One region of the Actinoallomurus rhizosphaericola genome, then DNA from elsewhere that is predicted to be linked to it. Evidence: predicted binding sites of a transcription regulator. Region 1 holds the regulator's gene; the other holds the start of a gene.
The links. Region 1 encodes LexA, which represses DNA repair genes until DNA is damaged. Its sites were predicted from a motif close to TCGAACANNTGTTCGA; they were not measured.

Region 2: NE234_RS41705 (DUF6504 family protein) is a predicted target of LexA. The motif match lies at 5,328-5,343, and genes of this name have one in related genera.

The regions. Positions count from the first base shown of each region.
Region 1 is NZ_JAMXMW010000003.1:590,974-598,268, forward strand. Features, by position in the region: gene NE234_RS10410 (vitamin B12-dependent ribonucleotide reductase) at 1-2,652, opposite strand, end outside; gene nrdR (transcriptional regulator NrdR) at 2,725-3,189, opposite strand; gene lexA (transcriptional repressor LexA) at 3,840-4,544, shown strand; gene leuS (leucine--tRNA ligase) at 4,674-7,139, opposite strand; gene NE234_RS10430 (hypothetical protein) at 7,286-7,295, opposite strand, start outside.
Region 2 is NZ_JAMXMW010000031.1:72,516-79,810, forward strand. Features, by position in the region: gene NE234_RS41685 (cobyrinate a,c-diamide synthase) at 1-557, opposite strand, end outside; gene cobO (cob(I)yrinic acid a,c-diamide adenosyltransferase) at 592-1,194, opposite strand; gene NE234_RS41695 (putative cobaltochelatase) at 1,279-3,402, opposite strand; cobalamin riboswitch at 3,441-3,611, opposite strand; gene NE234_RS41700 (LLM class F420-dependent oxidoreductase) at 3,825-4,853, shown strand; gene NE234_RS41705 (DUF6504 family protein) at 4,933-5,208, opposite strand; gene NE234_RS41710 (hypothetical protein) at 5,544-5,813, opposite strand; gene NE234_RS41715 (helix-turn-helix domain-containing protein) at 6,134-7,024, shown strand; gene NE234_RS41720 (DUF397 domain-containing protein) at 7,021-7,152, shown strand; gene NE234_RS41725 (alpha/beta hydrolase) at 7,287-7,295, shown strand, end outside.

The sequences.
Region 1 (7,295 bases):
CGGCTGCTCGACCGGCACCGACTGGGCCAGCGACTCGCGCTCGACGTCCTCCTCGGCGTGCAGCGTGGCCGGGTCCTGGCCCGCCGCCTGCGCCGTGCGCTCCTCGGCGGAGAAGATCCCCAGCTCGGCGCGCGTCTCGTACGGCAGGTGGTCGAGGGCGAGACGACGGAAGATGTAGTCCATCATCGAGGTCGCCATCCGGATGTCCGGGTCGTCGGTCATGCCGGCCGGCTCGAACCGCATGTTGGTGAACTTCTCCACCCAGGTCTCCAGCGGCACGCCGTACTGGAGGCTGATGGAGATCGCCATCGAGAAGGCGTCCATGACCCCGGCGAGCGTGGAGCCCTGCTTGCCGAGCTTGAGGAACACCTCGCCGAGCCCGTTGTCCGGGTAGCAGGAGGCGGTCATGTAGCCCTCGGCGCCGCCGACGGAGAACCGGGTGACGGTCGCGGTCCGCTGCTTGGGCAGGCGGGTCCGCACCGGGCCGCGCTCGACCACCGGTGCCGGGGCCGGCGCCTCCTCGACCTTCTCCTCGGTCTTCTTCTTGGCCACCGACAGCGGCTGGCCGACCTTGCAGTTGTCGCGGTAGATCGCCAGGGCCTTGAGGCCGAGCTTCCAGCCCTCGAAGTAGATCTTCTCGACGTCCTCGACCGTGGCCTGCTCCGGCATGTTCACGGTCTTGGAGATCGCGCCGGACAGGAACGGCTGCACCGCGGCCATCATCCGCACGTGGCCCATCGGGCTGATCGCCCGCTCGCCCATCGCGCAGTCGAAGACCTCGTAGTGCTCCTGGCGCAGGCCGGGCGCGTCGACGACGTGGCCGTGCTCGGCGATGTACTCGACGATCGCCTCGATCTGCTCCTGCTGGTAGCCGAGCTTCTTCAGGGCGCGCGGGACGGTGTTGTTGACGATCTGCATCGAGCCGCCGCCGACCAGCTTCTTGTACTTGACCAGCGCCAGGTCGGGCTCGATGCCCGTCGTGTCGCAGTCCATCATGAGGCCGATCGTGCCGGTGGGCGCCAGCAGCGACGCCTGGGCGTTGCGGTAGCCGTTCTTCTCGCCGACCTTGAGGCACTGCCGCCACTGCCGGGTGGCCTCGCTGTGGATGGCCTTGTCCATCGCGTCGAGCGTGCGGATCTCGTCGTTGGCGACCGCGTGCTTGCGCATGACGCGCTGGTGCGCCTCCGCGTTGCGGGCGTACCCGTCGTACGTGCCGACGGCGCCGGCCAGCTCGGCGGAGCGGCGGTAGGCCACGCCGGTCATCAGCGAGGTGATCGCCGCGGCGATCGAGCGGCCGCCCTCGGAGTCGTACGCGTGGCCGGTCGCCATCAGCAGCGCGCCGAGGTTGGCGTAGCCGATGCCGAGCTGGCGGTACGCGCGCGTCGTCTCGCCGATCTTCTCGGTCGGGAAGTCCGCGAATGTGATGGAGATGTCCATCGCGGTGATGATCAGCTCGCTGAGCCGCACGAACCGCTCGACGTCGAACGCGTTGTCGTCGGTCAGGAACTTCAGCAGGTTGATGCTGGCGAGGTTGCAGGACGAGTTGTCCAGGCTCATGTACTCCGAGCACGGGTTGCTCGCCGTGATGCGCCCGGTCTCGGGGTTGGTGTGCCAGTCGTTGATCGTGTCGTCGTACTGGATGCCCGGGTCCGCGCACTCCCAGGCCGCCTGGGCGAGCTTGCGGAACAGGCCCTTGGCGTCGACCTTGCCGATGACCTCGCCGGTACGGCGGGCGCGCAGGCCGAAGGAGTCGCCGGACTCCACCGCGCGCATGAACTCGTCGGAGACGCGGACGGAGTTGTTGGCGTTCTGGTACTGGACGCTGACGATGTCCCTGCCGCCCAGGTCCATGTCGAAGCCGGCGTCGCGCAGGGCGCGGATCTTGTCCTCTTCGCGCGCCTTGGTCTCGATGAACTCCTCGACGTCCGGGTGGTCTACGTCGAGGACGACCATCTTCGCCGCCCGGCGGGTCGCGCCGCCGGACTTGATCGTCCCCGCGGAGGCGTCGGCGCCGCGCATGAACGACACCGGCCCGCTCGCGGTGCCGCCAGAGGACAGCAGCTCCTTGCTGGAGCGGATGCGGGACAGGTTGACCCCCGAGCCCGAGCCGCCCTTGAAGATCACGCCCTCTTCCTTGTACCAGTCCAGGATCGACTCCATCGTGTCGTCCACGGACAGGATGAAGCAGGCGCTGACCTGCTGCGGAGAGGCGGTGCCGACGTTGAACCAGACCGGCGAGTTGAAGCTGAAGATCTGGTTGACCAGAGCGTGCTTCAGCTCGTGGTCGAAGATCTCGGCGTCCTCCTCGGAGGCGAAGTAGCCGTGCTTGCGGCCGGTCTCGGTGTAGACGCCGACGACCCGGTCGACCAGCTGCTTCAGGCTCGACTCCCGCTGCGGCGTGCCGACGGCGCCGCGGAAGTACTTCGAGGTGACGATGTTGACCGCGTTCACGGACCAGGTGGCGGGGAACTCGACGCCCTTCTGCTCGAAGTTCACCGACCCGTCGCGCCAGTTGGTCATGACGACGTCGCGCCGCTCCCACCGGACGTCGTCGTACGGGTGGACGCCCGGCCGTGTGAAGATGCGCTCCATCTTCAGGCCCTTGCGACCCGCCTTGCCCCGCCGGGCTGAGCCGCTCACCGTCTCCGTCATGACATTCCCCTTCTCGGGCACACCAGGCCCACTTCCAGGATTACCCGTACAGCCCGCGGTCCGGGCGCCGCCCTAGGAACGGGCGTCGCCGCCGGACGCCGCGCGCAGCGATTCGATTTCCTTGGCGAAGTCGTCGAGCGTCTCGAACCCCCGGTAGACGGAGGCGAATCGCAGGTACGCGACCTCGTCGAGTTCACGGAGCGGGCCGAGGATCGCCAGCCCGATCTGGTGCGAGGGGATCTCGGCGTTCCCGGTCGCCCGGATCGCCTCCTCGACCCGCTGGCCGAGCATGGCGAGGGCGTCCTCGTTGACGGGACGGCCCTGACACGCCCGGCGCACTCCGGCAATGATCTTGTCCCGGGAGAACGGCTCGGTCACGCCACTGCGCTTGGCGACCATCATGAGCACCGTCTCCTGGGTGGTGAAGCGGCGGCCGCACTCCGGGCACGAACGTCGCCGCCGGATGGCGGCCCCGTCGTCGGTCGTCCGGCTGTCGATGACCCTGCTGTCGGTGTGTCGGCAGAACGGGCAGTGCACGGCTCCGGACTCCTCCCCCTGACAGCGGGTCACGCGCGAACCGCGCGAACCTCACCTCGTAACCACAACCTATGGTGAACTACATCTATGTAACTACTAGATGTTGGGGTTAACCGTAGAGCCCGGCCGGGTGCATCGCAACCTGCATGGGGCACCCGGCGAGAAGAGGCCGCTCACGTGGCGATCCGCCGTCCCCGTCGGCGTGTCGCCCCCCTCCGATGCAGGCGGCGACCGGTCGCATCGACCCGGGACACCCTAATCACCTGCGGAAACGCCGCCTGCAGCCATCAGGGGTGAGGTCGGTCACATGCGGGAGACGGCCGCGCGGGCCCCGGTCCCGGACCCCTTCAGCCTGCCACGGGCGTGTCGGCGCCGTGTCGGCGGGCACCCCCTTCGCGGCCGCCGCGCGAGGGCGTCGATCACGATGAGGCGACAAGGACGCGCGCACAATGGGGCCCGCCTTCCGCGAACCCGGCGCGGGAATTATCATCGAACGTGTGTGCGAACTAAACGCGACTTACCCCGGACCGCAAAATTCCACATTTTTCGAACACCTGTTTGATCATTTACCGCAGAAGCGATAACGTCCCACTACGGGACCGGAATACCGGCGGCGACGCGTCACCGGGAAGACATCCATCGGAGACACCATGAGCAAGGTTCGGGAAATGCCGGACGGCCCAGGCGACGAGAGCGGCCTGACGGTCCGCCAGCGCAAGGTGCTGGAAGTGATCAGGGACTCGGTGCAGCGGCGCGGATATCCCCCGTCGATGCGGGAGATCGGCGAGGCGGTCGGCCTGACCAGCACCTCGAGCGTGTCCCACCAGCTCCGGACCCTGCAGCGCAAGGGCTTCCTGCTGCGCGACCCGAACCGGCCGCGCGCGGTCGTCGTCCGCATGCCCGGATCTCCGGCGGTCGCCGCCGAGACCGACGGCGAGTCCTACGAGGTCACCAACGGCCACGAGGCTCCCACGCGGCCGGCCCCCGCGTACGTCCCCCTTGTCGGGCGCATCGCCGCGGGTGGTCCGATCCTCGCCGAGGAGGCCGTGGAGGACGTCTTCGCGCTGCCGCGGCAGCTCGTCGGCGAGGGCACCCACTTCCTGCTCAACGTCACCGGTGACTCGATGATCGAGGCGGCCATCGCCGACGGCGACTGGGTCGTGGTGCGCCAGCAGCCCGTCGCGGAGAACGGCGACATCGTCGCGGCGATGATCGACGGTGAGGCCACCGTGAAGACGCTCAAGCGCCGCGACGACAAGGTCTGGCTGATGCCGCACAACCCGGCGTACGACCCGATCCCCGGCGACGACGCGACCATTCTCGGGCGCGTGGTGGCGGTCCTGCGCAAAATGTGATCCCCGCCCGCGATCCCCGGCGACGACGCGATCATTCCGCGGTCCCGCGGTATGGCTGATCCGCTCCGGGCCGGTGCCACGGCACCGGCCCGGAGCGGTCCGCCGTTCAGGCGGGCACCATGCTCATGATCAGGCGGGCACGATGTTGACGATCTTCGGGGCGCGGACGACGACCTTACGGACGCCCCGGTCGCCCAGGGCCGCCCGGACCTTCTCGGAGTCCAGCGCCAGGCGCTCCAGGTCGCTCTCGGCGATGTCCGGGGACACCTCCAGGCGGTCGCGGACCTTGCCCGCCACCTGGACCACGCAGGTCACCGACTCCTGCACCAGCAGTGCGGGCTCGGCGACCGGCCAGCCCGCCTTGACCACCGGAGCCGTACGGCCCAGCCGCTCCCACATCTCCTCGGCGGTGTACGGAGTGACCAGCGACAGCATGACCGCCAGGGTCTCGGCGGCCTCGCGGACCGCCGGGTCGCCGGCGCCCGCACCCGCGTCGATGGCCTTACGCGCCGCGGAGGTCAGCTCCATCATCCGCGCGATCGCCACGTTGTAGCGGTGCGCCTCGACCAGCCGGGTGACCTCGTCGATCGTCCGGTGCGTCACCTTGCGCAGCTCGACGTCGCCGGTCGCCGGGTCCGCGTCGGGCGCGGACGTCACGTCGGCGGCCACGCGGAAGGCCCGCGCCAGGAACTTCACCGACCCCGACGGGGACACGTCGGCCCAGTCGATGTCGTCCTCCGGCGGCCCCGAGAAGATCATCGTCAGCCGTACGGCGTCGACGCCGTACTCGGCGATCTGCTCGCCCAGGTCGACCAGGTTGCCGGTCGACTTGGACATCGCCGAGCCGTTCAGGATGACCTGGCCCTGGTTGACCAGCCGTTTGAAGGGCTCGGTGAAGTCCACCAGGCCCATGTCGTACAGCACCTTGGTGAAGAACCGGGCGTACAGCAGGTGCAGGATGGCGTGCTCGACACCGCCGGTGTACTGGTCGGCCGGCATCCACCGGCGCACCTTCTCGGCGTCGAACGGGCCGTCCTCGTACCCCGGCGAGCAGTACCGCAGGAAGTACCAGGAGGAGTCGACGAAGGTGTCCATCGTGTCGGTGTCGCGCTTGGCCGGACCACCGCACTTGGGGCACTGGACGTTCACCCAGGTCTCGGCGGCGGCCAGCGGCGACACGCCCTTCGGGGCCAGGTCGGCGCCGCGCAGGTCGTCCGGCAGGCGCACGGGCAGCTGGTCGTCGGGGACCGGGACCTCGCCGCACGCCTCGCAGTGGATGATCGGGATCGGCGTGCCCCAGAACCGCTGACGGGAGATCAGCCAGTCGCGCAGCCGGTAGTTGACGGCGGCCTTGCCCAGGCCCTTCTCCTCCAGGATCTCCACGATCCGGGGGATGGCGGCGGACTTGGTCAGGCCGTCCAGCGGGCCGGAGTTGACCAGCTCGCCCTCGCCGGGCGTGGCGACCCCGGTCTCGCCCGGGTCCGCCTCGCCGGTGTGCACGACGACGCGGACCGGCAGGCCGAACTTGCGGGCGAAGTCCAGGTCGCGCTGGTCGTGGGCGGGCACCGCCATGATCGCGCCGTGGCCGTACTCCGCCAGGACGTAGTCGGAGGCCCACACGGGGATGCGCTCGCCGTTCACCGGGTTGATCGCGTAGCGGCCCAGGAAGACGCCGGTCTTCTCCTTGTCGGTGGCCAGCCGCTCGATCTCCGTCTCGCGGCGGACCGCGTCACGGTAGGCCTCGAACTCCGCGCGCTGCTCCGGCGCGCAGATCTCGTCGGCCAGCGGAGCGTCGGCGGCCACGACGAAGAACGTCGCGCCGTGCAGCGTGTCCGGCCGGGTGGTGTAGACGGTGATCGGCTCGGCGCGCCCCTCGATCTGGAAGGTGACGTCGGCGCCCTCGGAACGGCCGATCCAGTTGCGCTGCATCAGCAGCACCCGCTCGGGCCACTCCAGCTCCGCCATGTCGGCCAGCAGCCGGTCGGCGTACTCAGTGATCTTGAAGTACCACTGCGTCAGGACGCGCTTCTCGACCACCGCGCCGCACCGCTCGCACTGTCCGTTGACGACCTGCTCGTTGGCCAGCACGGTCTGGTCGTTCGGGCACCAGTTGACCTGACCGCCCTTGCGGTACGCCAGGCCGCGCTCGTAGAAGCGCAGGAACAGCCACTGGTTCCAGCGGTAGTACTCCGGGTCGGAGGTGTGCAGCCGGCGCGACCAGTCGAAGGAGGTCGCGTAACGCTTGAAGGACTCCGCCTGGGTGTCGATGTTGGTGTACGTCCACTCGGCGGGGTGGGAGTTGCGCTTGATCGCGGCGTTCTCGGCCGGCAGACCGAAGGAGTCCCAGCCGATGGGGTGCAGGACGTTGTAGCCCTTCTGGAACCAGTACCGCGCGACCACGTCACCGATCGCGAACGCCTCGGCGTGACCCATGTGGAGGTCGCCGGAGGGGTACGGGAACATGTCCAGCGCGTACTTGCGGGGCCGCTCGTCGGCGGGGTCCTCGCTCGCCGCGAAGGGCTTCAGCTCCTCCCACCGGGCCTGCCACTTGTCCTGGATCGTCCGTGGGTCGTAGTTCTCGTCGGCGCCTGTCATGGTTCCTCGTCTGATTCGCACGGCTTCGGGTGGCGGTGAACCGTGCCCCTGGCATGAGAACGCCCCTCACGCAGGAGGGGCTGCCGCGCTGACGGCTCGGGTCAGCGCGGCCGGCTGAGGAGCAGCCGAGATCGCATACCTCAAGACTATCGCAGA
Region 2 (7,295 bases), on a different contig from region 1:
GGGGTGTCGACGTCCGCGTTGCGCCGCAGCACCCCGAGCACCGGCAGGCCCGTCTCCTCGATCGCCGCCCGGCAGATCCGCTCGTGCCGGTCCGAGCCGACCCGGTTGAGGATCACGCCACCGATCCGCACGGTGGAGTCGTAGGTGACGAACCCGTGGACGAGCGCGGCGATCGAGCGGCCCGCCGAGGAGGCGTCCACGACCAGCACGACCGGCGCGTCCAGCAGCCGCGCGACGTGCGCCGTGGAGGCGAACCCGCCCCCGGCGGCCTCCGCGCCGTCGAACAGCCCCATGACGCCCTCGACCACGGCGACGTCCGCGTCCCGCGCGCCGTGCAGGAACAGCGGCGCGACGAGGTCCTCCGACGTCAGCCAGGGGTCGAGGTTGCGGCCCGGCCGCCCGGCGGCGAGCGCGTGGTAGCCCGGGTCGATGTAGTCCGGCCCGACCTTGTGCGGGGAGACGTCGAGCCCGCGCGCGGTCAGCGCGGCCATCAGGCCGGTGGCCACCGTCGTCTTGCCGCTCCCGGAGGCGGGGGCGGCGACGACGATCCGCGGCATCCTCACCGGACCGCCCGCCTCGGCAGGGAACGCGTCACCACTCGATGCCCTTCTGGCCCTTCTGGCCCGCGTCCATGGGGTGCTTGACCTTGCCCATCTCGGTGACGAGGTCGGCGAACTCCACCAGCCGCGGATCGGCGTCGCGGCCGGTGATGACGACGTGCTGGTACCCCGGGCGGTCCCGCAGTGTCGCGATCACGTCCTCGACGTCCACCCAGCCCCACTTCATCGGATAGGTGAACTCGTCCAGCACGTACAGCGTGTAGGTCTCGGCGGCGAGGTCGCGCTTGATCTGCTCCCAGCCCTCGCGGGCGTCCGCCGCGTGGTCCTCCTCCGTGCCGGGCCGCTGGATCCACGACCAGCCCTCGCCCATCTTGTGCCAGGCGACCGGGCCGCCCTCGCCGGACTCGCCGAGCACCCGCAGCGCCCGCTCCTCGCCGATGCGCCATTTGGCGGACTTGACGAACTGGAACACGCCGATCGGCCAGCCCTGGTTCCAGCCGCGCAGGGCCAGGCCGAAGGCGGCGGTCGACTTGCCCTTGCCCGGACCCGTGTGGACGACCACGAGAGGGCGGTTGCGGCGCTGCCGGGTGGTCAGCCCGTCGTCGGGCACCTGGGACGGCTTTCCCTGCGGCATGTCAGTCCTTCCGGCGGCGGTGGCGGGGCGGGGTCACGGGAACGGCGGCGGGGCCGGTCAGGGGGATGGCGGCGGCGCGGCGGGTCACGCCGCGGCCCGGCGGTCGTGGACGACGCCGGTGAGGGCGTCGGCGGCCAACTCCTCAAGGCGCACGGCCTCGGCGCCGAGGCGGGCGGCGATCCCGCCCGCGAGCCCGAGGCGCACCGGGCCGCGTTCGCAGTCGACGACGACGGAGGTGACGCCGCGCAGCAGGTCGGCGGCGCGCAGCGCGTCGGCCGGGGAGCCGTGGGTGGCCCGCCCGTCGGTCACCAGGACGAGCAGGGCGCGGCGGGCGGGGTCGCGCAGGCGTTCGGCGCGCAGCACGTCGGCGGCGCGGAGCAGGCCGGCGGCGAGGGGGGTGCGGCCGCCGGTCGGCAGCGTCTCGAGGCGCCGCGCGCCGGCCTCGACGGAGGAGGTCGGCGGCAGCGCCAGCTCGGCGGACGTCCCCCGGAAGGTGATCAGTCCGACCTTGTCGCGGCGCTGGTAGGCGTCCATGAGGAGGCTGAGCACGGCGCCCTTGACGGCGCGCATCCGCTGCCGCGCGGCCATGGAGCCGCTGGCGTCGACGACGAACAGCACCAGGTTGCCCTCGCGGCCCTCCCGGACCCGTTCGCGCAGGTCGCCGGAGCGGATGACGAGGCCGGGACCGGAGCGGCCGCGGGCGCGCTGGTGCGGGGCCGCGGCGAGCAGCGTCGCGGTCAGGTGTACCGACCGCGTGCCCGGCCGCGCGCCGGTCGTCCGGCCGTACGGGGTGCGGGCCCGCGAGCGGCGGCCCGGCGCGCCCTCGCCGAGACCGGGCACGGTGAAGACCCGCGGCCGGTACAGCGCGTCGGCGGGCGCGGGCTCCGGGGACGCCTCCCGCTCGCGACCGCCGCGGCCCTCGCCGGACAGGGCCTGCTCGATGTCGACGAGCGCCCCCTCCTGCGGGCCGGAGGGCTCGTCGCCGGGAGCGTCCGGTCCACCGCCGCCGGGGCCGTCGTCCGGACCGGGGTCGTCGGGGTCCGGGTCGGGGTCCTCAGGGTCCGTGTCCTCGTCCGTGTCCGGGGACGGGTCCCGCTCCGGCCGCGGGTCCGGGCCGGTGCCCTGCTCGGGGACGAGGTCGGTCACCGTGTCCTCGCCGAACCCGGGATCCGGCGCGGGCGGCTGTTCGTCCTCGTATCCGCCGGTGTCCTCCAGGACCTCCTCGAGCTTTTCCTCGTCGAGGCCCGGCGCGTCGAAGGGGTCGCGGCGGCGCCGGTGCGGGAGGGCGAGACGGGCGGCGACGCGCACGTCGGCCGCAGTGACGACCGTACGGTCGTGCCAGGCGGCGAGGGCCATCGCGGCGCGTGCCATGACGATGTCGGCGCGCAGCCCGTCCACCTCGAACGCCGCGCACACCGCCGTGATCTGCCGCAGCGCGCCGTCGGGCAGGACGACCTCGGGCAGCCGGGCGCGGGCCTGTTCGATCCGCCAGGCCAGCTCCGTCTCGGCGCGCGCCCACCCGGACGCGAAGGCCGCCGGATCGGCCTCGTACGCCAGCCTGCGGCGCACGACCTCCGCCCGCTCCTCCGGGTCGCGGGTGGCCGCCACCTCGACCGTCAGGCCGAAGCGGTCCAGGAGCTGCGGCCGGAGTTCGCCCTCTTCGGGGTTCATCGTGCCGACGAGCAGGAACCGGGAGGCGTGCCGGACGGAGACGCCCTCGCGCTCGACATAGGAGTGGCCCATCGCGGCCGCGTCGAGGAGCAGGTCGACGAGGTGGTCGTGCAGCAGGTTGACCTCGTCGACGTACAGCACGCCGCGGTGGGCGGCGGCCAGCAGACCGGGCTGGTAGGCCTGGACGCCCTCGGTGAGCGCGCGTTCGAGGTCGAGCGAGCCGGTCAGGCGGTCCTCTGCCGCGCCGATCGGCAGCTCCACGAGCCGGGCGGGCCGCACCCGCCGCGCGTCGTCCGCACCGTGCGGCCCGTCGGGGCACCGGGGGTCGGGCGCCTCCGGGTCGCAGGAGAACCGGCAGTCCGTCACCACCGTGACCTCCGGCAGCAGTCCGGCCAGTGCCCGCACGATGGTGGATTTCGCGGTGCCCTTCTCGCCGCGGACCAGCACCCCGCCGACGGACGGGGAGACCGCGTTGATCAGGAGGGCGAGCTTGAGGTCCTCCATCCCGGTGATGGCGGAGAACGGATAGGTGTTCACCCGGTGGTCGTCCTTTCCTCGGGTTAACGCGCCCGTAGGTGGCCTGGCATTCGGCGGCCGGAGTCTCCTGGCTCCCGGATCACCACCCGTCCCCGGCCTTCCGGCTCACGCCGTGGCCTGCTTCTGGGGAAGGACTTCCCGGTCACAGTTGCGCGACAGCCCCGGATTCGCACCGGGTTCCTCCGCGTACCGCCGGAGGACAGCATGACATATCCGGCCTGACGCGCGACACCGCAGGTACGGCCCCCGTCCGTGCTCCGGCGCGCGGGCGGCGGGGTCTCCCGCCGGGTGCACGGCGGGTGCCCGCCGTCGCGGAGCGGCCGGGAACACGGCGGGAGCACGTTATCGCGGAGCGGCCGGCCGCTGCCCGGAGAGAAGTGATCTGCTTGAATAGAACCTGTTCTATTTTGGGAGGCGCGCGGATGAGGCTCGGCATCAACGTCGGCTACTGGCAGCGGGATCCGGAGGACGCGACCGAGACGGTGCTGGCCGCCGAACGGCTCGGCTATGAGTACGTCTACACCGCCGAGGCGTACGGCTCGGACGCCTTCACCACGCTCACCTGGTACGCCGCGCGGACCTCGCGCATCAGGCTGGGCACGGCGGTGGCCCAGATGTCCGCCCGCACGCCCGCCGCGACCGCCATGCACGCCCTGACCCTCGACGCGCTGTCCGGCGGCCGGCTCACCCTCGGCATCGGCGCGTCCGGCCCCCAGGTCGTGGAGGGCTGGTACGGCGTGCCGTTCGCCCGCCCGCTGGAGCGCACCCGCGAGTACGTCCGGATCCTGCGGGACGTGTGGCGGCGCGCGGAGCCGGTGACCTCCGCCGGCCCGCACTACCCGCTGCCGTTGCCGGCCTCCGCGTACGCGCCGGGCCGCGTGACCGGCCTCGGCAAGCCGCTCAAGTCGATCGTCCACCCGGTGCGCCCGGACATCCCGGTGTACCTCGGCGCGGAGGGACCGAAGAACATCGCCCTGGCCGCCGAGATCGCCGACGGCTGGCTGCCCCTCTTCGTCGACCCGACGCGGATCGAGACGGTCTTCGGCGCCTCGCTGGCCGGCCGCCCCGAGGGGTTCGACATCGCCGCGACCGTGACGACGATCGTCACCGACGACCTGGCGACCGCGCTGGAGTTCGCCAAGGTCCCGCTCGCCTTCTACATCGGCGGCATGGGGGCGCGGGACCACAACTTCCACCTGGACCTGATCGGGCGGCTCGGATACGCCGAGGAGGCCGCGCGGGTACAGGAGCTGTTCCTGGCGGACCGGCGCGACGAGGCGATCCGTGCGGTGCCGGACGACCTGGCCGACTCGATCTCCCTGCTCGGCCCGATCGGCCGCGTCAGGGAGCGGCTCCAGCTGTGGTGGGACTCCCCGGTGACCACGCTCCTCATCGCCGGGGTCAAGGACGAACCGACCCTGAAGGCGATCCGCGACCTCGTACCGGCCTGACCAGGCGCCTCAGTCCCGGGCGCGGGACGGCATCCACCGGACCGTCAGTCCCGGGCGCGGGGCGACATCCACCGGTCCGTCAGTTCCAGGCGCGGGACAGCATCCACGTGCCGGTCGCCCGGTCGTGGCGCAGCTCGTACACGCCGGCCGTCCGGTCCGGGGTCGCCTCGACGCGCCAGAACTCCCGCTCGCCGCCCTCCGGGGCCTCCGGGTGGCGTTCGTGCCACCAGTCGCGGGTGGTGACCCAGCGGTCCAGCACCCGCAGCACCGTGTAGAGCCGGCCACGCCAGACGAACCGGGACGGCCTGCCGTCGGCGAGCCAGACCTCGACGGGATCGCCGTACACACGGCTCATCGCCCACGGCCCGGCGCGTCCGCACGCCTCGCACGTCCATCGCTCGCTCCGCCCACGCGGGCCGCCCGCCTCTCGGATCGGTGACAGGGAGTGAGCCTGGGGGAAGGCAGGCGACAAGTTCGAACATACGTTCGACTAAGGTGTTCGTCAAGCCCTTGACGTGACCCCGGGCCCGAGAGCGGCGGATCCGGAACCCGCGGGCCCCGGCCGCGGACGCGGACTCAGCGGGCGAGCGGGCGAGCGCCCGAGGTCCAGCGGCGAGCGCCCCCGAGGCACAGGCCCAGTGGGCCGAGCACCCGAGGCCCGACCCCAGGGGCGAGCACCCCGAGTCAGGCTCAGCGGGTGAGCGTTCGCACGATCAGCTCGGCGGCGCGGGCGGGGTCGTCGGCGTCGGCCTGCCCGCCGCCGGCCCACAGGTAGGACCATCGGATCCGGGACATCGGCATGGCGACCACCAGGACGCCGTGCCCGCTGGGCGGGTCCACCACGCGCAGCATCAGGTCCTCGGTCAGGACCGCCTGAAGACCGCGCGCCTCGACTTCGCGGGCGAGCGCCTCCAGGTGGCGTCGCCGCGGCCCGAGCGCGTATCCCGAAGTGGCGGCCATGAGATGCCACCCCTCTCACGCTTTGGACGTTACGGCAGGAAGGGGTACGCCCTAGGGCGTTCAACAGGTAAGGTGCCTATCCGATGGTGGCAAAAGGTGCCCAGATGGCAACGGTGAGTGACCTCCCCTGTCAGGATGTCCCGCCCCCGTTTTACGTGCAAGTATTTTCGGACCAATAGATCAGACGGATTCGGCATCACCCGTGCACAGTTCAACGGCCCCGACGCGGCCCGGCCGCAGGTTTCGGCCGCACCGACCGCTCACCATCGGTCCCCATTCTCCTCGCATTACGCGCAGGACGCTCGCCATGGAGGTGCCCCATGTCCGATGGCCGTAGTCCCACCGTCCGCCGCCGCCGGCTGGGAATGGAACTGCGCAGGCTCCGGGAGGCCGCCGGCCTCATGATCGAGGACGTCGCGAAACACCTCGAGTGCTCCATGTCCCGCGTCAGCCGCATCGAGACCGGCAAGTCCGTGGCGCGCATCCGCGACGTCCGCGACATGCTCGACCTGTACGGCCTGCCCGAGGGCTCGCAGCGCGACCAGCTCCTCGGCCTCGCCAAGGACGCCCAGCAGCGCGGCTGGTGGACCGAGTACGAGGCGGTGCTGTCCGCGTCGGCGGGCCTGGACACCTACATCGGCCTGGAGGCGTCGGCCGCGTCGATCCGGACGTTCCAGACCCACCTCGTGCCCGGCCTGCTGCAGACCGAGGAGTACGCCCGCGCGTTGATCAAGGCCGGGCGGCCCGGCGAGACGCCCGAGAACGTCGACCGGCGCATCGCCCTGCGCACGCGCCGCCAGGCCATGCTCCACGAGTCCGGCTCGCTCGAGCTGTGGGCCGTGCTCGACGAGGCGGTGCTGCGCCGGCCGATCGGCGGGGTGACCGTGATGCGGTCCCAGCTCATGCGGCTGCTCGAGGTCGGCGAGCTGCCGGGCGTCACGATCCAGGTGCTGCCGTTCGCCCGCGGCGCCCACCCCGGCGTCGACGGCGCCTTCACGATCATCGGCTTTCCGGACCCCACGGACCTGGACGTCGTCTACATCGACTGCCCCGCCGGGAACATCTTCCTCGAGAAGGAGAAGGACGTCCGGCGCCACACGACCTGGTTCGACCATCTGCGGGCCGCCGCGCTGCCGCCCGACGAGTCGGCCGAGTTCATCACGGCGGCGGCGGACGAGTTCAAGGACGCCTCCCCGTACCCACGGAGATGATCCACGTGAGTGGCCACCCCGATCTCGTCGACGTCGGCTGGCGGAAGAGCAGCCGTAGCTCCAACAACGCCGACTGCGTCGAGGTCGCCGTCGTCGGCGACACGTCCGGCGACCGAGCCGGCGACTGAGCCGGCGCCGCCCCGGGCACGGCCGCGGAGTCCCGCTTCCGCGGCCTCACGGCCGGCGGCGGCCGTGAGGCGGCCAGAGCACCGTGGGACGGGTTAGGGTCGGCGGCATCAGCAGTCGCGCAGAAGGAGACCGCATGCTGCCC